DNA from 3 places in the Mesorhizobium sp. B2-4-14 genome. Region 3 is predicted to be linked to each of the others. Evidence: predicted binding sites of a transcription regulator. Region 3 holds the regulator's gene; each other region holds the start of a gene.

The links. Region 3 encodes LexA, which represses DNA repair genes until DNA is damaged. Its sites were predicted from a motif close to TGTTCNNNNTGTGTTCNG; they were not measured.
Region 1: a site for LexA is predicted at 1,488-1,505, ahead of FJ938_RS28310 (sel1 repeat family protein). Genes of this name have one in related genera too.
Region 2: a site for LexA is predicted at 2,890-2,907, ahead of FJ938_RS05725 (YifB family Mg chelatase-like AAA ATPase). Genes of this name have one in related genera too.

The regions. Positions count from the first base shown of each region.
Region 1 covers NZ_VFVA01000060.1:13,155-19,000, reverse strand. Annotated here, with positions in the region: gene FJ938_RS28320 (recombinase family protein) at 1-794, opposite strand, end outside; gene FJ938_RS28315 (DUF2147 domain-containing protein) at 847-1,188, opposite strand; gene FJ938_RS28310 (sel1 repeat family protein) at 1,628-1,894, shown strand; gene FJ938_RS28305 (branched-chain amino acid ABC transporter substrate-binding protein) at 2,320-3,441, shown strand; gene FJ938_RS28300 (acetyl/propionyl/methylcrotonyl-CoA carboxylase subunit alpha) at 3,510-5,474, opposite strand; gene FJ938_RS28295 (hypothetical protein) at 5,524-5,846, opposite strand, start outside.
Region 2 covers NZ_VFVA01000004.1:191,929-197,774, forward strand. Annotated here, with positions in the region: gene FJ938_RS05720 (FkbM family methyltransferase) at 1-184, shown strand, start outside; gene FJ938_RS05725 (YifB family Mg chelatase-like AAA ATPase) at 1,265-2,797, opposite strand; gene FJ938_RS05730 (hypothetical protein) at 3,024-3,353, opposite strand; gene choX (choline ABC transporter substrate-binding protein) at 3,787-4,725, opposite strand; gene betI (transcriptional regulator BetI) at 4,825-5,424, shown strand; gene FJ938_RS05750 (amidase) at 5,421-5,846, shown strand, end outside.
Region 3 covers NZ_VFVA01000007.1:38,204-44,049, forward strand. Annotated here, with positions in the region: gene FJ938_RS08705 (ABC transporter ATP-binding protein) at 1-526, opposite strand, end outside; gene FJ938_RS08710 (ABC transporter substrate-binding protein) at 585-1,565, opposite strand; gene FJ938_RS08715 (GntR family transcriptional regulator) at 1,717-2,490, shown strand; gene lexA (transcriptional repressor LexA) at 2,886-3,623, shown strand; gene FJ938_RS08725 (ComEC/Rec2 family competence protein) at 3,617-5,846, opposite strand, start outside.

The DNA of each region.
Region 1 (5,846 bases), on a different contig from region 3:
AGGGCAGGGAAGTAGCCTGGCACCTCATCACCTCGAAACACAAACGTCCCAAAGGCCGCTGGATTGCGCAACGTCTCGCCCACAACCCCCTGGGACCACGTGCCCCCCGAGGGACTTAAGATACCCCGCTCATTCAGGGTCTGGGCGATTGCCAACTGCCCAAGGCCTTGCTTTGCCAGATCGAACAATAGGCGAGCGTCTGAGGCCCTGGCGTTAAGCTCTTGGGTCTCGTGGTCAATCCAGAAGGGAACCTTGGCGAGCTTGACGCGGCCAGCCCTGGCCCTTTCTGCCTTGCGGCTCAAAGCCTCTTTGACACGCTTGGAGAGCTTTTCGCTGTACTCATTTGCTGACTGCATCGAGAGGATGGATTGGACCATATGCATGAAGTTCGCGCGGTAGCCCTCTATGGTGTGGACGCGCTGGTCGTGCATGGTCACGATGGTTAGGCCGGTCTTGAGGACGGCAAGGAAGTACTCATTCGCGTCCAGATAGTTGATACGGGATATGCGGTCGACGTTCTCGACCAGCAGCACCATGTCGGACGGGATCACACCATTCTTGATGTCTGCCACCAGCTTGCCAAAGGATGCATCGAGGTTCGCGCCCTTGAAGGCCGAGATGCCATCGTCCACCAGTTGGCGGTCCAGCGTGAGACCATAGGCTCGGCAGAAGTCCTCAGCGTTCTTGGTCTGACGATCGAGGCTGTCGCCGTGGGCCTGCTTGCCGGATGACCAGCGAGCATAAGAGATGGCGGTGCGGCCTTTGAGGTCTCGGGGTTCTCTGGGCTGAAACATGGTGTGGCGTCTCCGTCTGTCTTTGGAAACGCCTTGATAGCAGTCTGTAGAGCTACTGTCTATGCCAGGTCTGGCTCTTGCAGATCAGTCCGCCGAGCACGCAACCGCTCATCTTGAGCGAGGTGCCCGACAATGTCGCCTTACCCGAATAGGTCTTGTCGTTTGCCGGATCGGTGATGCTGCCGGCATATTTGTTGTCGCCGGCCGCATTGAGCGAGCCGATGGTCTTGCCGGCATATTTGCCGGACTTGAGCGTGATGGAGAATGAGCCGCCGCCTGAAATGGCCGCGGTGTCGCCGGCTTGCGTCTTCCAGTTGCCCTCGATCGGATCGGCCCATGCCGTCCCCGCCATGATCAATGTGGCTGCAAGGGCCAGGCTCATTTTTCGAAACATGTTCTTCTCCCTATGGATAGCCGGCCGCATGCTCCGCCTCGCCGGTCTGCCGCTTACGCAAACGTAAGCTAGTCCAGCTCCCGCCAAAACAAAAGTGGTGCCGCAACGGAAGACTTTGGGATTCTGAAAACGCCTGAATTCGGCTCGTCGGAGAGGAAATGAAAAACGGTCGGCGCTTCGTGTTTGTTTCCCGTGGTTAGCGGAGTGTTGATTCCGCTCCCGCAAATTTTCGTCAAATTTGGCGCAAACCGGCTGAACTGCTGGCTTCGTATCCTTAACGAATTTTTGCGTTTACCTATTGTTTTAGCTTTGTTTTCCTCAAATTAAGCACGCCATTTAACGACGGATTCAAGCCTGCGCGGCATTCTCGAAAGCATCGAAAGAGCAGCCCGGACAAGACAAACGGAGGCAGCTCTCGGGAGCCAGACAGGGGACTAAAATGGCACGTTTTGAAATGCTGGAAACAGGCTTCGGCGCCATGGGGGCAACTGCCCAGGCCGACATTCTTTTCGAACTGGGCATGATGTATGCGACTGGCCGCGATTGCGAGACCGATGTCGTTGCCGCCCACAAATGGTTCAACATCGCCGCCATCAAGGGTTCGGCCCGTGCCGCGGAACTGCGCTCGGAACTGTCTGCGGCCATGTCGAAGGTCGAGATCGCCAGGGCGCTGCGCGAAGCCCGCGAATGGATGACCATGCACTGAGTTTCCGCCAGACGGGGAGATATTGGCCAAGGCCGCGCAAGATGGCCGGGCCGCAACAGGGAAAGGCTGCGCAGACAGTCGAACGACAAGAACAAGAATGCGGCAGGCGCGACAGGCCCAGCCGCGCGACGGACCATGATCGCCAAAAGCGGACTCCGGCTTTCGGACAAGATCAGGGCCGATAGAAGACAGGGATGGCCAAGGTGGGGTTCACGGCGGGGGCGTTGGGGAAGCAGCCGACAGGCAAAAAAGCCACGACCAGCCGGAACAAGGCTGGCGTGGCTTTTTTGCGTGGACGAGGCCATGCAGGCCCAATCGAGTGACGTCAATGCGCCTAGACAGGTTCGATGAAGGATGAAATTGTCCGGCCTCTCTGGAAGAAGCGTGGCCGGGGCGGCCGCGCGCGAGTGGAGGAGTTCTATGTCATGAAAAGAATGAGTATTTTGGGCGCGGCCATTTTCGGGCTGATGATGAGTGCGCCGGTTGCGCTCGCCGACGACATCACTTTCGCCGTGGTCGGTCCGATGACCGGACAGCTCGCCACCATCGGCGATCAGTTCAAGCAGGGCGCGCAGGCCGCCGCCGATGCCATCAATGCCGCGGGCGGCGTCAACGGTTCGATGATCAAGCTCGACATCGAGGACGACCAGTGTGATCCGAAACAGGCCGTGTCGGTCGCCAACCGCATCGTCGCCAACGGCGTCAAATTCATCGACGGCCACGCCTGCTCGGGTTCGAGCATTCCGGCGTCCGCTGTCTATGCCGAAGCGGGCTCGCTGATGATGAGCCCGGCGTCCTCGAACCCGGTGCTCACGGACGACGCCGCTAAAAAGGGTTGGTCGACAATCATGCGCCTGTACACACGTGACGACGCGCAGGGCGCCTTCATCGGTCCGTGGATCGCCAAGAAATATGCCGGCAAGAACGTCGTCATCCTGCATGACAAGAGCGCTTACGGCCAGGGCGTGGCGGATGCCGTCAAGTCAACCATGAATGCCGGCGGCCTCAAGGAAGTGTACTACGACGCCATCAATCCCGGCGAGAAGGACTATTCGGCCCTCGTCACCAAGCTGAAGGACCTCAAGGCCGATGTCGTCTATTTCGGCGGCTATCACCCTGAAGCCGGCCTGATCCTGCGTCAGTCGGCTGAGCAGAACCTGAAGTTCCAGCTGATCATGCCCGATTCCATCGCTTCGCCGGAGTTCTGGCAGGTTGCCGGCCCGGCCGGCGAAGGAACCATGTTCGTGTTCCCGTCGGATCCGCAGGCAAAGCCGGAAGCCAAGGCCGCTGTCGAGAAGATCAAGGCCGGCGGCTTTGTGCCGGAAGGCTTCACGCTGTTCTCCTACGCCGTGGTTCAGGCTTTCGCCGAAGGCATCAAGCGCGCCGGCAGCGACGATCCGGGCAAGGTTGCCGAAGCGTTGAAGAACGGTCAGCCGATCAGCACCGTTGTCGGTGAAGTCACCTTCGACGAGAAGGGCGACCTCAAGAATGCCAGCTACGACATCAATCAGTGGCATAACGGCAAGTACGCGCCGATCGCGCAGTAATCTCAAGTAATGAATCCAACGAAATGGCCGGGTCGTCCCGGCCATTTCTTTTGTGCCGGCAATGCGCTCTACGCGTTCTGATCCTCAACGAAGCGGACAAGTACCGTTCCGTCGGTGACCTGTGCACCTTCCGTGGCGATCTCGGCGATCACTCCGTCATGCGGCGCGGCGATGGTGTGCTCCATCTTCATGGCCTCGAGGATCAGCAGCGGTTGCCCCTTGATCACGGTATCGCCCTTTGCCACGCGCACCAGCTTGACCAGACCCGGCATCGGCGCGCGCAGGCTGCCCGAGGCGGCTGCCGCGTCATCGCTTTTGGCCAAGGGGTCCGGCACCGCGAAGGTATAGCCGACAGCGCCTTCGAATACGGTGACGTGGCCAGGCCAGCGGGCGAGGCGAGGAAGGACGCGCAGGTCGTGCGAATTGGCGCCGTCATAGGGCGCATCGAGCGCCACCTGGAAGCGCCCGTCCGCGCGTATCGAAACCTTGGCAAGAATATCGTCCTCGCCGAATTTCAGCCGCGTGCGCCGCGCCACGCCGTGAAAATGTGCGTAGCCGGAAAGCGACGACCAAGGATCGTTCGATGGCGGCAATGCCTCGGCGCCGGAGGCGGCGAGGGCGGCTGCCGAGATGATTGCGCCGGTTGGCGGCGCGATCCCGGTCAGTGCATCCTGATGCCTGCCGATCAGGCCGGTGTCGACGTCGCCCGCACAAAAATCCGGATCGGCGGCAAGAGCGGCAAGAAAGGCGGTGTTCACGGTGGAACCGGCAATTTCGGTTTGCGACAGCGCCGCGCCGAGGGCTTCCAGCGCCTCTTGCCTGTCTTTTGCGTGAACGATCAGCTTCGCGATCATTGGATCGTAATAGGGTGAGATCGCATCGCCGGCCCGTACGCCGGTCTCGATGCGTATCGTGGCCGCGTCGGGTGCCGCCTCGGGAAATTTCAGATGATGCAGCGTGCCCGTCGCGGGCAGGAACCCTCGTGCCGCATCCTCCGCATAGATGCGCGCTTCGAAGGCATGGCCGGCAAGCGCAATCTCGCTCTGTGTCTTCGGCAGTCTTCCGCCGCTGGCGATCCGCAACTGCCACTCGACCAGATCGGTGCCCGTCACCATCTCGGTGACCGGGTGCTCGACCTGCAGGCGCGTGTTCATTTCCATGAACCAGAAGCGATCGGCTTTCAGTCCTTGCGAGGCGTCGACAATGAACTCGATGGTGCCGGCGCCGGAATAATTGATCGCCTTGGCGGCTTTCACCGCCGCTTCCGTCATCGCCTTGCGCAAAGCCGACGTCATGCCAGGGGCAGGCGCTTCCTCGATCACCTTCTGGTGCCGGCGCTGCGCCGAGCAGTCACGTTCGTAGAGATGCACGGCATTGCCGAAGTTGTCGCCGAAAACCTGCACTTCGATGTGCCGCGGCTTGTCGACATACTTCTCGACCAGCACGCGGTCGTCGCCGAAAGCGGCCTTTGCCTCGCGCCGAGCGCTGGACAGCGCCTCGGAGAAATCATCGGGATGCTCGACGCGCCGCATGCCCTTGCCGCCGCCGCCCGCGCGCGCCTTGATCAGCACGGGATAGCCGATCTCGCGTGCCTTGGAGGCGAGCAGCACGATTTCCTGCGCCTCGCCATGATAGCCCGGCACGACCGGAACGCCGGCTTTCTCCATCAGCCGCTTGGCGGCGTCCTTCAGCCCCATGGCGCGGATCGAGGCCGCCGACGGACCGATGAAGGTGAGGCCTGCCGCAACCACCTGGTCGACGAAATCAGGGTTTTCCGACAGGAAGCCGTAGCCGGGATGGATCGCCTGCGCGCCCGTCGCCAGGGCGGCCGCGACAATCCTGTCGCCGCGCAGGTAGCTCTCGCCGACGGGCGAGGGGCCGATATGAACCGCCTCATCCGCCATCTCGACATGCAGGGCCTTGGCGTCGGCATCCGAATAGATAGCGACCGTGTGCACGCCCAGCTTCCGGGCCGTGCGAATGACACGGCAAGCGATCTCGCCCCGGTTGGCGATCAGGATTTTGCTGAACATGGAGCCTCCCGGATTTGCGTCGGGCGGCGCCATGTTGGTGGGCGCACGCCTATTTCGAGGCGGCGATCTCGCAGGCGCCGCCATTCGTTACTTTGTAATGCGCGCGCGTGGCCACGCAGGATTTCATGGCAAGCTCTTCCGCCACCTTTCGCGATGGCGCATTCAGGCGCGCGCCGCACAGGATGTACAGTGAAACCACCCTTGAATATGGCGTGGTGGCGTAGGCGGAATGGCCACTGGCCGCCACATAGGCTTTGTAGGCCTTTGTGCATGGCGATTTCGGATCTCCCGACAAAGTCGGCGGGAAGTGCTTGTCTCCCACGCGTCCCGCTAGCGATCCGGCCGTGCTCGCGCCAGATGCCGCGAATAGAA
Region 2 (5,846 bases), on a different contig from region 3:
GGCGGAGTATAAGATTCTGGACGACATGATCCGTTCGGGGCTGCATCGTGATCTCCATGCCGCTTATGTCGAGTTCCATTCCACCTACATGAGGAACTCGGAAGGACGAAGGACTGCTGCCATGGAACGCGAAATTGTCCGTGAGTTCCTGGAGGTGGGCACGCGTATAAGCAGATGGATATAAGCGTCCGCTATCGGAATGGACTTGTTCCGCGGATCCGCCCCGGCCTCAACATGAGGATCAATTCCAGTCCGGAGTTACTCGACGCCCGCTCGCCTGACGCGGAACAGGGTTCAGTGGTTGACCTGGAATGACCACCCGACTGGATTCGAGCCCGCAACTTCTGCCTTGCGAGGTGGGCGACGACTGTCATCTTTGCGTCACTGCGCCACCGCTATATTAGATATTAGCAATGTCTTGATGAGCCCATCATCTTGATGGTGCGTCGGAGTGGTCGAGCATGTGTGAGCATTCCAAGCTACACCCTCCCAATTGCCATTGAGCCTCCGAGGAAAGCGAAGCCCGGCGAAAAGGTGGCGATAACGGGGTACGTGACGCGCGTTGATGATGAGGCAGGTAAGGTGACAGTCAAGATTACCGCTCGGGTCATCGTTGAGATCGACACCGCCACGGCCCAAAGGAAATCGTACCCATCCGAGCGACAGAAACCGTTTCGCGACGGATGGGAGTGAACAGGGGTCCGAGACCGCACAGACACTTTGGCGCGGGGGACCACACAACAGGCTGCCAATGCCAGGGAAGCGTTGTTTTCCGACACGCGCGCGTGGGTGGAGATGGGTTCCAAACGGAATATATCGAATCATTTTTCCGACGATCCTATAATCGCCGACGATATCGCGTATAGGGTCTCAAAGGCGCTCGAGAGCGGCACAATTCAACGGCTTCATAGGGTGGGCAGATCGCCACGAATTGCAGAAACAAGATGCAGAATCGGGACGGTTGCTGGCTCAACCTGTCAAGATCGTGGCCGACCTCGCCGCCGACCTCCTTCCCGCCCCTCTGCTTCTTGGATTTTGTTCGTAACGTTGAGCCGGCCTTCTATTCGGACTCTGGCAGGATACTCCATCCTCACGGCGCTGGTGGGGGCCGCTATATGGGCTGGCGTTCGCAACTACCCCAGGTATCTTCTGAGACGGCTTCTCCCACGCCGCCAGCGGGACTTCTCGACGGTTGAAGCCCGGAAGGCAAATCCGCCCTTCAATTCCTTCAATGTGGACGGATCTGTGTTGCAACGGCTGCTTGCTACGCCGCCTGCGCCATCCGCTCCGAACTCATGCGATAGGAAATCGCCTCGGCCAGATGGATGCGGCCGACGGTTTCGCTGGCGTCGAGATCGGCCAATGTCCGCGCCACTTTCAGCACGCGGTGATAGGCCCGCGCGGAAAAGGCGAGTTTTTCGCTGGCATCCTTGAGCAGCGACAAGGCCGCGGCATCCGGCATGGCGATCTCCTCGATCATCGCCGGCGCGCAATGCGCGTTGGTGGTGGCGCGGGTGGCGCCGAGCCGCTCGAAGCGTTCGCGCTGCAGTGTGCGGGCACGCGCCACGCGCAGCGCCACATCGGCACTCTTCTCAGCGCGGTCCGGCCGGATCAGGTCGCTGGCCGAAACGGCCGGCACTTCGATCCTGAGATCGATGCGGTCGAGCAGCGGACCGGAAATGCGCGCCTGGTAGTCGGTGCGGCAGCGTTCGCCGCGCAGGCAGCGATAGCCGGGTTCGCCGGCCATGCCGCAGCGGCACGGGTTCATCGCCGCCACCAGCTGGATGCGCGCCGGATAGGTGACGCGATGGTTGGCGCGCGCGATCATGCAGTCGCCGGTCTCCAGCGGCTGGCGCAGCGCGTCGAGCGTCTGCGGCGTGAATTCGGGAAATTCGTCGAGGAACAGCACGCCGTGATGCGCGAGCGACACTTCGCCGGGCCGCGCCCGCAACCCGCCGCCGACCATCGCCGCCATCGAGGCTGAATGATGCGGGGCGCGGAACGGCCGCCGGTCGGTCAGCTTGCCTTCGCCGAGTTCGCCCGCCACCGAGGCGATCATCGAGACTTCCAAAAGTTCCTTCGGCGCCAGCGGCGGCAGAATCGACGGCAGCCGCTGCGCCAGCATCGATTTGCCCGAGCCCGGCGGGCCGACCATCAAGAGATTGTGGCCGCCGGCCGCCGCCACTTCGAGCGCGCGCTTGGCCGTCTCCTGGCCCTTGATGTCGGCGAGGTCGGGCAGGTCGCGCGCCGAGGCGTGGATGCCGGCTTCGGGCCGCGACAGCACCTGCGTGCCGCGGAAATGGTTGGCGATCGCGATCAGGCTGCGCGGCGCCAATATGTCGAAATCGCTGCCGGCCCAGGCGGCTTCCGGTCCACAGGCGAACGGGCAGATCAGGCCCTTGCCTTCGGCATTGGCGCCGATCGCCGCCGGCAAGGCGCCGGCAACGGCGGCAATCGTGCCGTCGAGCGACAATTCGCCGAGAACGACGTAGCCGGCCAGCATGTCGCCCGGAATGGCGCCGAGAGCAGCCATCAGGCCAAGCGCGATCGGCAGGTCGTAGTGGCTGCCCTCCTTCGGCAGGTCGGCGGGCGCGAGATTGACCGTCACCTTCTTCGACGGCATCGACAGGCCCGACGCATGAAGTGCCGCCTGCACCCGCTCGCGGCTTTCGGCTACCGCCTTGTCGGGCAAGCCGACGATCTGCATGCCGACCTTGCCCGGCGCGACCATCACCTGCACGTCGACCGGCACAGCCTCGATGCCCTGGAAAGCGACCGTGCGAACCCGCGCCACCATCGTGTTGCCCCCGGATACGGGCTGGCCTCAGCCCGTGCGATCAGGCCCGAAATGGCCTCTTCGGCAGACAATCACAATTTCTTGATCAAATCAAGAACATTACAGGAACAAGCCGCCGTGGAAGTTGCAACGGACTTGTAGCCGATTGGCTAGATGCTAGACGGCCAGTCCATCGTTGCGGCATGCTCCCCTGCGTAGCGCAACCTCATGCGCGAGGCATATTTCATCACATCGGCCATCCCTTGGTCACACCTTCAGCCTGTATTTCGAGCAGCTGCTGCTCACTGATTCCTTGCTTGGCAACTAGATCGGCTTTGAACTTCTCGGCCAGATCCACTTCGAGCTTGGTCTGCGCCATCGGTTCGGTGTTCGGGACGCGCTCCATGGCTTCACGAGTCGCCCTGGCTTCCGCCTCGCCGCTTTCCTTAAAGATCGCTCTCCGCATTTCCTCGGAAAAGCCAAAGCGGTCCTCCGGAGCAGCGGAGAGCGCGGCGAGACGGCCTTCCTCGATGACTACCTTCGGATCTCCTGTGTCGCCATAGTTTTTCGCGAGCATCGCAATCCACAAACCCTGCCCGGCGCGGGCCTGTTCCTCGCTTCCATACACATAGAGGTAAATGTTGTTGGGGAGCTGTGATACCGGAAAGCTGTGCGTTGTTCGGCGGCCCGATACCGCTTCAAAATTTCCGCTTCCAATTCTTCCTTTGTGGGAACACCCGAGGCAACGATGTTCTGTGAAATCTGGGTCTTGATAGGCGCGTCGTAAATTTCCTCATCGATGAGCGAGAACTTTTCACTTTTGGCTGCATCGTCAGGCCCACATTCGGTCAGGAATGCAAGGACGGCCAAGTCGAGGGAAGGGCGGCGGCACCATTTGCTGATATTCCAGTCACGCATGGTTCCCAGAGCTCCCCCGTCGGCACTTGGGCGGGGGAGGTATCGTCCCGAGGCTCGTCAATGCCCGCAGATCACCGATCAGGCGATGATGGTCAGTTTGTGATCACAGCTGCCTTGACTGCAGCATAACCGTCCTTGCCGTCGAACGTCTTCACACCATCCAACCATGCGGTCAGCTTGTCGGGGTACTGCTTTATCAATTTGCGCGCTGCGTCTACCGGCTCGACGCTGTTGGTCATGATTTCGTTCATGCCATTGTTCTCATAGTCGATGTCGAAGTGCAGGTTTTCCAGGAACTTGGTCACGTTCGGGCATTCCTGGCGGTAGCCCTTGCGCGTCAGCGTCCGAACCGTCGCCCCACCAAAGTTGGGACCGTATTCCTTGTCGCCGCCACTCAGGTAAGTCAGATCGAACTTGAGGTTCATGGGATGTGGCGCCCAAGCCAGGAAAACGATCCATTCCTTTCCCTTGGTCATCTTGTCGACCTGGGTCAACATAGCCGCCTCGCTGGACTCGACGACATTCCAGTCCTTGAGACCGTGCCTTCCGGCGGAAATCATATCGAGCAGCGGCTGGTTTGAGCCCGCTTCGATGCCGTAGATCGTTGAGTTGAATTTGTCAGAGAATTTCGAAAGATCATCGTACGAGGTCACCCCCGCCTTCGCGACATAGGTCGGCACGGCCAGCGTGAACTTGGCGCCCGTCAGGTTGGTGGTGAGGACATCGACATCGCCGTTGTCGATGTATGATTTGAATTCCTGTTCCTGGACGGGAAGCCAATTTCCCAGGAAAACGTCGATATCCTTGTTTTTCAAGCTTTCGAAGGTCACCGGCAGACCCAGAATGGTCTGTTCCGGTTCATAGCCCAAGGAAGTCAGTATGACGGACGCCGTCGCATTCGTCAGCGAAAGGTCCGTCCAGCTGAGGTCGGAGAATTTCACCTTCCGGCAGCTCTCGGGATCGGCGTGCGCAGGTGCGGCGGCCATGAAGATGGTCAGCGCGGCGCTTGCATAAAGGGCAAAGGCTTTCATCGGAGTTCCCCTGTTTTTGTTGAACGCTCCAACAATCATATCTTTTTTGTTGGCGTGTACAATAAAAAAATGCAAGATGGCGCTAACAGGAGGGAACCGATGCCAAAAGTGGGAATGCAACCTATTCGGCAGAAGCAGATCATTGAGGCTGCCATTGACACCATTCACGAGCTTGGCATCGAGCAGAGTTCGATCCGCCAGATCGGTATGAAGGCGGGAATCTCGCCTAGTCTTATCACCCACTATTTCGGCAGCCGGGACGAGCTCTACACGCTTGTCCTGCGTCACCTGAACCGTGAGTTGTCACGCGTCACGATCGCCAGGCTGCGGACGGCTTCGACGCCGATGGAGCGCCTTCTGGCCATCGCCTCAGCGCAATTCGATGCCGAGCAGTTTCAGCCGGCGGTGGCAACGGCGTGGTTCGCACTTTGGGCCGCTCTGCGCGGCAATCACGAAATGATGCGCTATCAGGCAATTTACGAAAAGCGTCTGGCGAGCAATATCGCCTACTGCCTTCGCTCGCTCATTCCAGAAGGGCAGGTGGACTTTGCGGTCAACTGTCTCCTGGCAATGATCGACGGGCTCTGGGTCAAAGCGGCTCAACCAACCAGCCGAGTGACCACTGAGAATGCCCTGGCCATTTTCCAGAACTACGTCGTCCAGCTGGTCAGTCAGTTGGCGCGTGGGGGTGCCGAATGAATGTGTCGGACTATGTCGCTCAAGACGGCGTTGGTTTGGCGTGTCTGATCGAACGAAAAGAGGTTTCTCGGCGCGAAGTGATCGAGGCTGCGATCAGCGTCATTGAAAGCAGGGATGCCGCTCTCAATGCAGTGATCATGCGTAATTTCGACCCGAGCTGTTCGAGGTCCGATACCGGTGCTGCCAGTGCATTGCGCGGTGTGCCCCTCCTTCTGAAGGACGTGAACCTCTATTCGTCAGACATGCCGACGACCTTCGGTTCGGCGTTCTTCAAGGGTGCGCCAGCAAAGCCTGACAGCATCATGGTCGATCGGTGGCGCCGTGCTGGCCTCGCTATCTTGGGCAAGACAAACACGCCGGAATTTGCTGCCGAGTTCGTCACGGAGCCTCGGGCGTATGGCACAACGCGCAACCCACGGGAC
Region 3 (5,846 bases):
TATGCTCGTCGAGCAGCAGCAGGTCCGGCGATCCGCCAACCGCCATGATCAGCGACAGCGACTGCCTCTGCCCGCCCGAAAGCAGGTCGACGCGTGTGTCCAGGCGGTTTTCAAGGCCGAGACCCAGTATGGACAAGCGCTCCTTGTAGGACGCAAGCCGGGTGGCGTTCAGCCCTTGCCGCAAGCCGCGTTTGTGGCCGCGAAGGTCAGCCAACAACATGTTCTCCGCCACGGTCATGCTGGCGGCTGTGCCGCGCATCGGATCCTGGAAGACGCGCGCCAATTTTGCCGCGCGCTTGTGCACCGGCATGTTTGTCACATCGGTGCCGTTGATCAGGATCCTGCCGGAATCGAGGATGAGAGCTCCGGAAATGGCGTTGAGCATGCTGCTCTTGCCGGCCCCATTGGAGCCGATGACGATACCGAACTCGCCCGTGGCCAACGACAGGTTGAGGCCGTCCAGCGCGACCTTCTCGTCGGCCTGGCCCTTGTAGAACACTTTGCGCGCGGATCGGATCTCGAGCATCGTTCCTCCCACAACTGAAGGGTGACGGCGCCGACGCCGTCACCGCTGCAGCCCAACGTCAGTCGACGATGCAGCCGCAATCGGCCATCGAAGCGGGTATCTCGATGCCGAACGCGGCCATCGCCTTGCGGGAGATCGTTGCCATGTGGTCCTTGTAAGCCGGGCGCGACGGCGCGATCGTCTTCGGATCCTTGCCCTTAAGGATTTCGGCGGCGATGTTGCCGGCATTGACGCCAACCTGCGTGTAGTTGACCGCGAAGCTTGCCGGTACGGTGCCGTTGCGGACCGCGCTGTCATCGGAGTTGACGACCGGGATTCCAGCCTGACGAGCGGCTGCGGAGACAGCGGCGATCGCCGGCTGGATCAGGTTCGAGGCCGGGCCGTAGATCACGTCGGCCTTGCCGGCGAGCGAAGCGATGCGTTGCTGAATGTCATTGACGTTGTCGATGCCGACCTCCACGACCTCGAAGCCGGCCGCGGGTGCCGCCGCCTTGATCTTTTCGATCAGGGCAACGTCATTGGCTTCGCCTGGATTGTAGGGCACGCCAAAGCGCTTGGCGTTCGGCAGCAGCTTCTTGGTGAAGGCCATCACCGCGGCGACATCCTGCAGATCGCTGGCGCCGGTCATGCCTTCGTCTCCGGAGTCCCATGACGGCACCAGCTTGGCCGCGACCGGATCGGTGACCGCGGCAAAGACGATCGGAATGTCGGACCCTGCGAGCGCCTTCTTGGCGATCTGCGAGACCGGCGTGGTGATGGTGTAAATCAGCTTGGGCTGCTCTGCCTGCAGCTTGGCGATCATCTGCGGCACCAGCGATGCGTCGAAATTGGTATGGCTCTCGGTGTAGACGACGTCCTTGCCCTCGACGAAGCCGTTGTCCGTCAGCGCCTTCTTGAAACCGGCTATGGCGGCATTCAACTGAGGATGCTCTCCGAAATTGGCTATGCCGATACGAATCTGATCAGCCGCGGCGCTGCCGGCGCTGACCATCAAGGCGCCTGCCAGGGCCAATCCTGACAGCCATTTCGACTTCAACATCATTTCCTCCCAGATTTGATTAGCGCCGCTTAAAGACGGCACATCAGGCGATCATGGTCAGTCCGCCGGTCCATGTCAAACATTATATATAATTCTTGCCATGCACCGCCATGATATATAATTTTCCAAGCCTGACGATGGACGGACTGCGATGCAGGATCAGAATAGTTCCACAAAGACGGAGGCGGCCTATCAGCTGCTGCGGCGCGATATTCTGACGACGCGCCTCATGCCGGGTGCGCCGCTCAAGTTGAGTGCGCTGCGCGGCACATATGGCGTCGGCTGGACGCCGCTGCGTGAAGCATTGTCTCGGCTTGAAGCCGAGCGCCTTGTCACTGCCATCAGCAATCGCGGCTTTGCCGTCGCTCCCGTGTCGCGGGCCGAACTCGAGGACCTGGCGCGCGCGCGGATGGTTGTCGAGATGCCCCTGTTCCTGGAATCGATGGAAAAAGGCGACAGGCAATGGGAAGATGCCGTTGTCACCGCTCATTACCGGCTCTCTCGCTGCAAGACCGCGGTTGACGACCCCTCGGATGCGGCCGTCGATCAGTGGGACGAAAGCCACGAGGCCTTTCACGCGGCGCTGCTGAGTGGTGCGACGTCCAACTGGCTGCTGCGATTCCGCTCGACGATCGCGGATCAGCTGCGGCGACATCATCGTTTTCTCGGCCTGGCGCCGACTTTGCGGGCAGCGGCCGGCCTCAAGCATGGCTATGGAGAGGCCATGGACGCACTGCGCGAGGCGATCGCGATCGAGCATCACACCGCGATCATGGAGGCGGCGCTCGATCGTGATGTCGAGCGGGCAAAGGCATTGATGACGGCGCATATCGGCTACACGCTGCACGTCTATGTTCACAGCGAAGACAGCGGCGCCAACAACTACACCGCACGCGCCGGCAGCCTGAAAGCGGTTTCCGGATGATTTCGGCGCTTCCGCGCCGTCCGACGCTTACACACGGATCCATCCCCCAAGCGAGCTGGCGAACGTTGGCGTTTTGGTTTCGTTTCGTTCCGCTGGGATGACACTGGGCGACTCCATAAATCCGCCCCGTGCGCCTTTCAAACGACTGAAGCCAAACCTCAACAAGGGGTGGGCCACAGGCCATTAACCAAAACGATTTCAATGCGTGTGTCCGGGGCAGAAATCGTCGGTAAGCGTCGGTTGCCGTTTGTTGCCGGCGGCAAAAATTTCGAACCCCTTAACAAATTCACTAAACTTTAAACGGTTGCGGAACACAACTGGAACAGATAGTGTTTGTTCTGGGTTTGTTTTTCGATTCCGATTCAGACCCTTCGTTCAATGCCTTGGGGGCCGCCATGCTGACGCGCAAGCAACATGAACTGCTGATGTTCATTCATGAACGGCTCAAGGAAAGCGGCATCCCGCCCTCCTTCGACGAGATGAAAGAGGCTCTTGATCTTGCCTCCAAGTCGGGGATCCACCGCCTGATCACGGCGCTGGAGGAACGTGGCTTTATTCGGAGACTGCCCAATCGGGCGCGCGCACTGGAAGTGCTCAGGTTGCCGGATTCGATCGCGCCGGGCCTCAATGCGGCAAAGAAATTTTCGCCAAGTGTCATCCAGGGCAGCCTCGGTCAGGGCAACCTTGGTCGTCAGATCAAGCCGGCGCCGTCGCGCTTGCCCGCGGCCGGCAATGACGACGATGCTGTTCCGGCGGTCTCGATCCCGGTGATGGGCCGTATCGCCGCCGGTGTGCCGATCGATGCCATCCAGCACCAGACGCATTCGATCTCGGTGCCGCCTGACATGATCATGGGGGGCGAGCACTATGCGCTGGAGGTCAAGGGGGACTCGATGATCGAGGCCGGGATCTTCGATGGCGACACGGTCATCATCCGCAACGCCGATACAGCGAGCCCGGGCGAGATCGTCGTGGCGCTGGTCGACGAAGAGGAAGCGACCCTGAAACGGTTCCGCCGCAAGGGAGCTTCGATTGCCCTTGAAGCCGCTAACCCGGCCTACGAGACCCGCATTTTCGGACCGGACAGGGTCAAGGTGCAAGGCAAGCTCGTCGGGCTGATCAGGCGCTACTGAGCAGGGGCTGTTGCGCTTGTTTTGTCAGGCTTTTTATAGGGCGGCAGGCCCCTCGCCTCGCGCGAGAATTTGCGCTGTTCATGCCAGGGACGGTATGGCCTGTCGACGGCGAAGCTGACGATTGGTGGGCCAGTCGCCGATTGGCGGTCGAAGAAGACCGCAGCACTCCCTTTGCGAGCGAGTTGCCGTTTGGTGACGACGAGAACCAGCGGGTTATGGCAGGCGTCATAGCCGGTCGCGTCGTTGACGACGATCACGTCGGCGAAACCGCAGGCCTTCCAGGTATCCTTGCGGTCTTCGACATGCGCGACGATCGCTCCGGACGGGTGCCTGGCGAGGCAGACGCCGTCGGTGCAGTAGAACGGTGCTCCCGGCGGCAGGTTTACGGCATCGGCGATGGCGAACTGCCCGTCTGTCTTGTTGAACACCTCTGGCACGACGATGCTTTCGGATACCAATGCACGTTTCCAGTTGTCGACGGTGAATTCGTTCGGGCGTGCCCGGCTGACCGCGAGTTCGCCACCGCCGATCGGCACCGCGACCAGTCGGGCATCTTCCGAGATCAGCACATCGGGCGTGCGCGTATCCGACACAGTCAACAGGCCGGCAAGTGCGAATGGGAGTGCGGCGAGCCGCAGCCATGTCGTCGCCATCGTCGCGATGACCAGGGCGACCGTCACCAGCAGCACGGATTGCTGGGAAATCAGCCCGACCGCATCGACAGGAGAGCGTTCCGATATCCACGCCGATATGGCGATCATTGCCGTCAGGCCCTTGCCCATCAGGTAAAGGGATGGCGCATCCAAGCCGAACGGCATGAGCAACGCGCTGGCGACGGCCAGGAACATCACGACCGAAACGATCGGCATGACGGCCAGATTGGCGAACAAGCTGAGCGGCGATACACGCTGGAAATGCCAAATGGCAAACAGCGCCGTAGCGCTGCCGGCGATGATGGAGGTCATAGCCAATCCACCCGTCGTCAGCAGGAATTTTTGCGTCAGAAGCCCTGGCAGGGATAGCTTCGGCGATGGCGGCCTCGTTTTTCGCGCACGATAATCCGCCCAACCGGCATAGGCGCCAACCAGGGCGGCGGTCGCGGCGAACGACATCTGGAAGCTCGGTCCGACCACCTCATGCGGCGAGACCAGTATGACGGCGATCGCCGAGATCGCCAGGTTGCGCATGGTCAGTGCCGCGCGATCGAACAGAACCGCGATCAGCATCACCGCCAGCATGATGAAGCTGCGTTCGGCGGCAACGACGATGCCCGAAATGACGAGATAGGCAGCGATCGAGAAGAGCGCTGCGGCGGCCGCGTATTTCTTCACCGGCCTTCGTGCGGAAAAATCTGGAAACAGCGCGAAGGCGCCGCGCAGCAGACCCATGACGGTGCCCGCGACCAGCGCCATATGCAGTCCGGAAATGGAGATGATGTGATAGATGCCGGTGCGCCGCATCGCCTCGTTGATTTCGTCGGGAATGCCGGCGCGCACGCCGACGATCAGTGCCGCGGCGATCTCGCCTTCGGCGCCGCCGACGATGCCCGTGATGCGGCCGGCGATGGATTGGCGGGCATTTTCCACCGCAGCGGACAGGCGAGCCAAAAGAGGCATGTCGTCCTCGGCTGTGACAATCCTGGGATTGCCGAGAAAAAACCCGCTGCCGCCGATGCCGGCGAAGTAGCTGTCGAAGGAGAAATCATAGCTGTCCGGCCGCACCGGACCGGTCGGCGGCAAGAGTTTGGCATAGCCTGATATCAACGAGCCGGCGGCCAATTCCCGCGGTATCTTGCGTGCCGAAAGCCGGACCCTTTCCGGCGCATAGCGCAGTTTCGGCCGGGCGGTGGACGTCACGTCAATGGTCAGCCGGATGCGGCCGGTCTCCATCCGGTCGAGCGAGACGACGCGGCCCGTCACCTCAGTCGAAATCTCAGAGCCCAGCATGCGTGTTCCGGCTCGCCATGTTTCGACCTTCGCCGCGAGCAGGCCCAGCGCGCACAGCAGCATCGCCGTGAAACACAGATGGGTTTTTGGCCAGGAACGCGAGGCAAGCGCACAGAGCGCCGTCAGCACGACGACCGCTACAGGCTTGGCAAAATCAGGCTCCGCCGCCAGCGAATAGTAGCCGATCACTCCGGCGGCCAGACAGACCGGCACCAGCAGAAAGGCGATGCCCCGGTCAAGTTCCAGTTCCGCCGCCTTGGCCACGCCATGGCGCAGG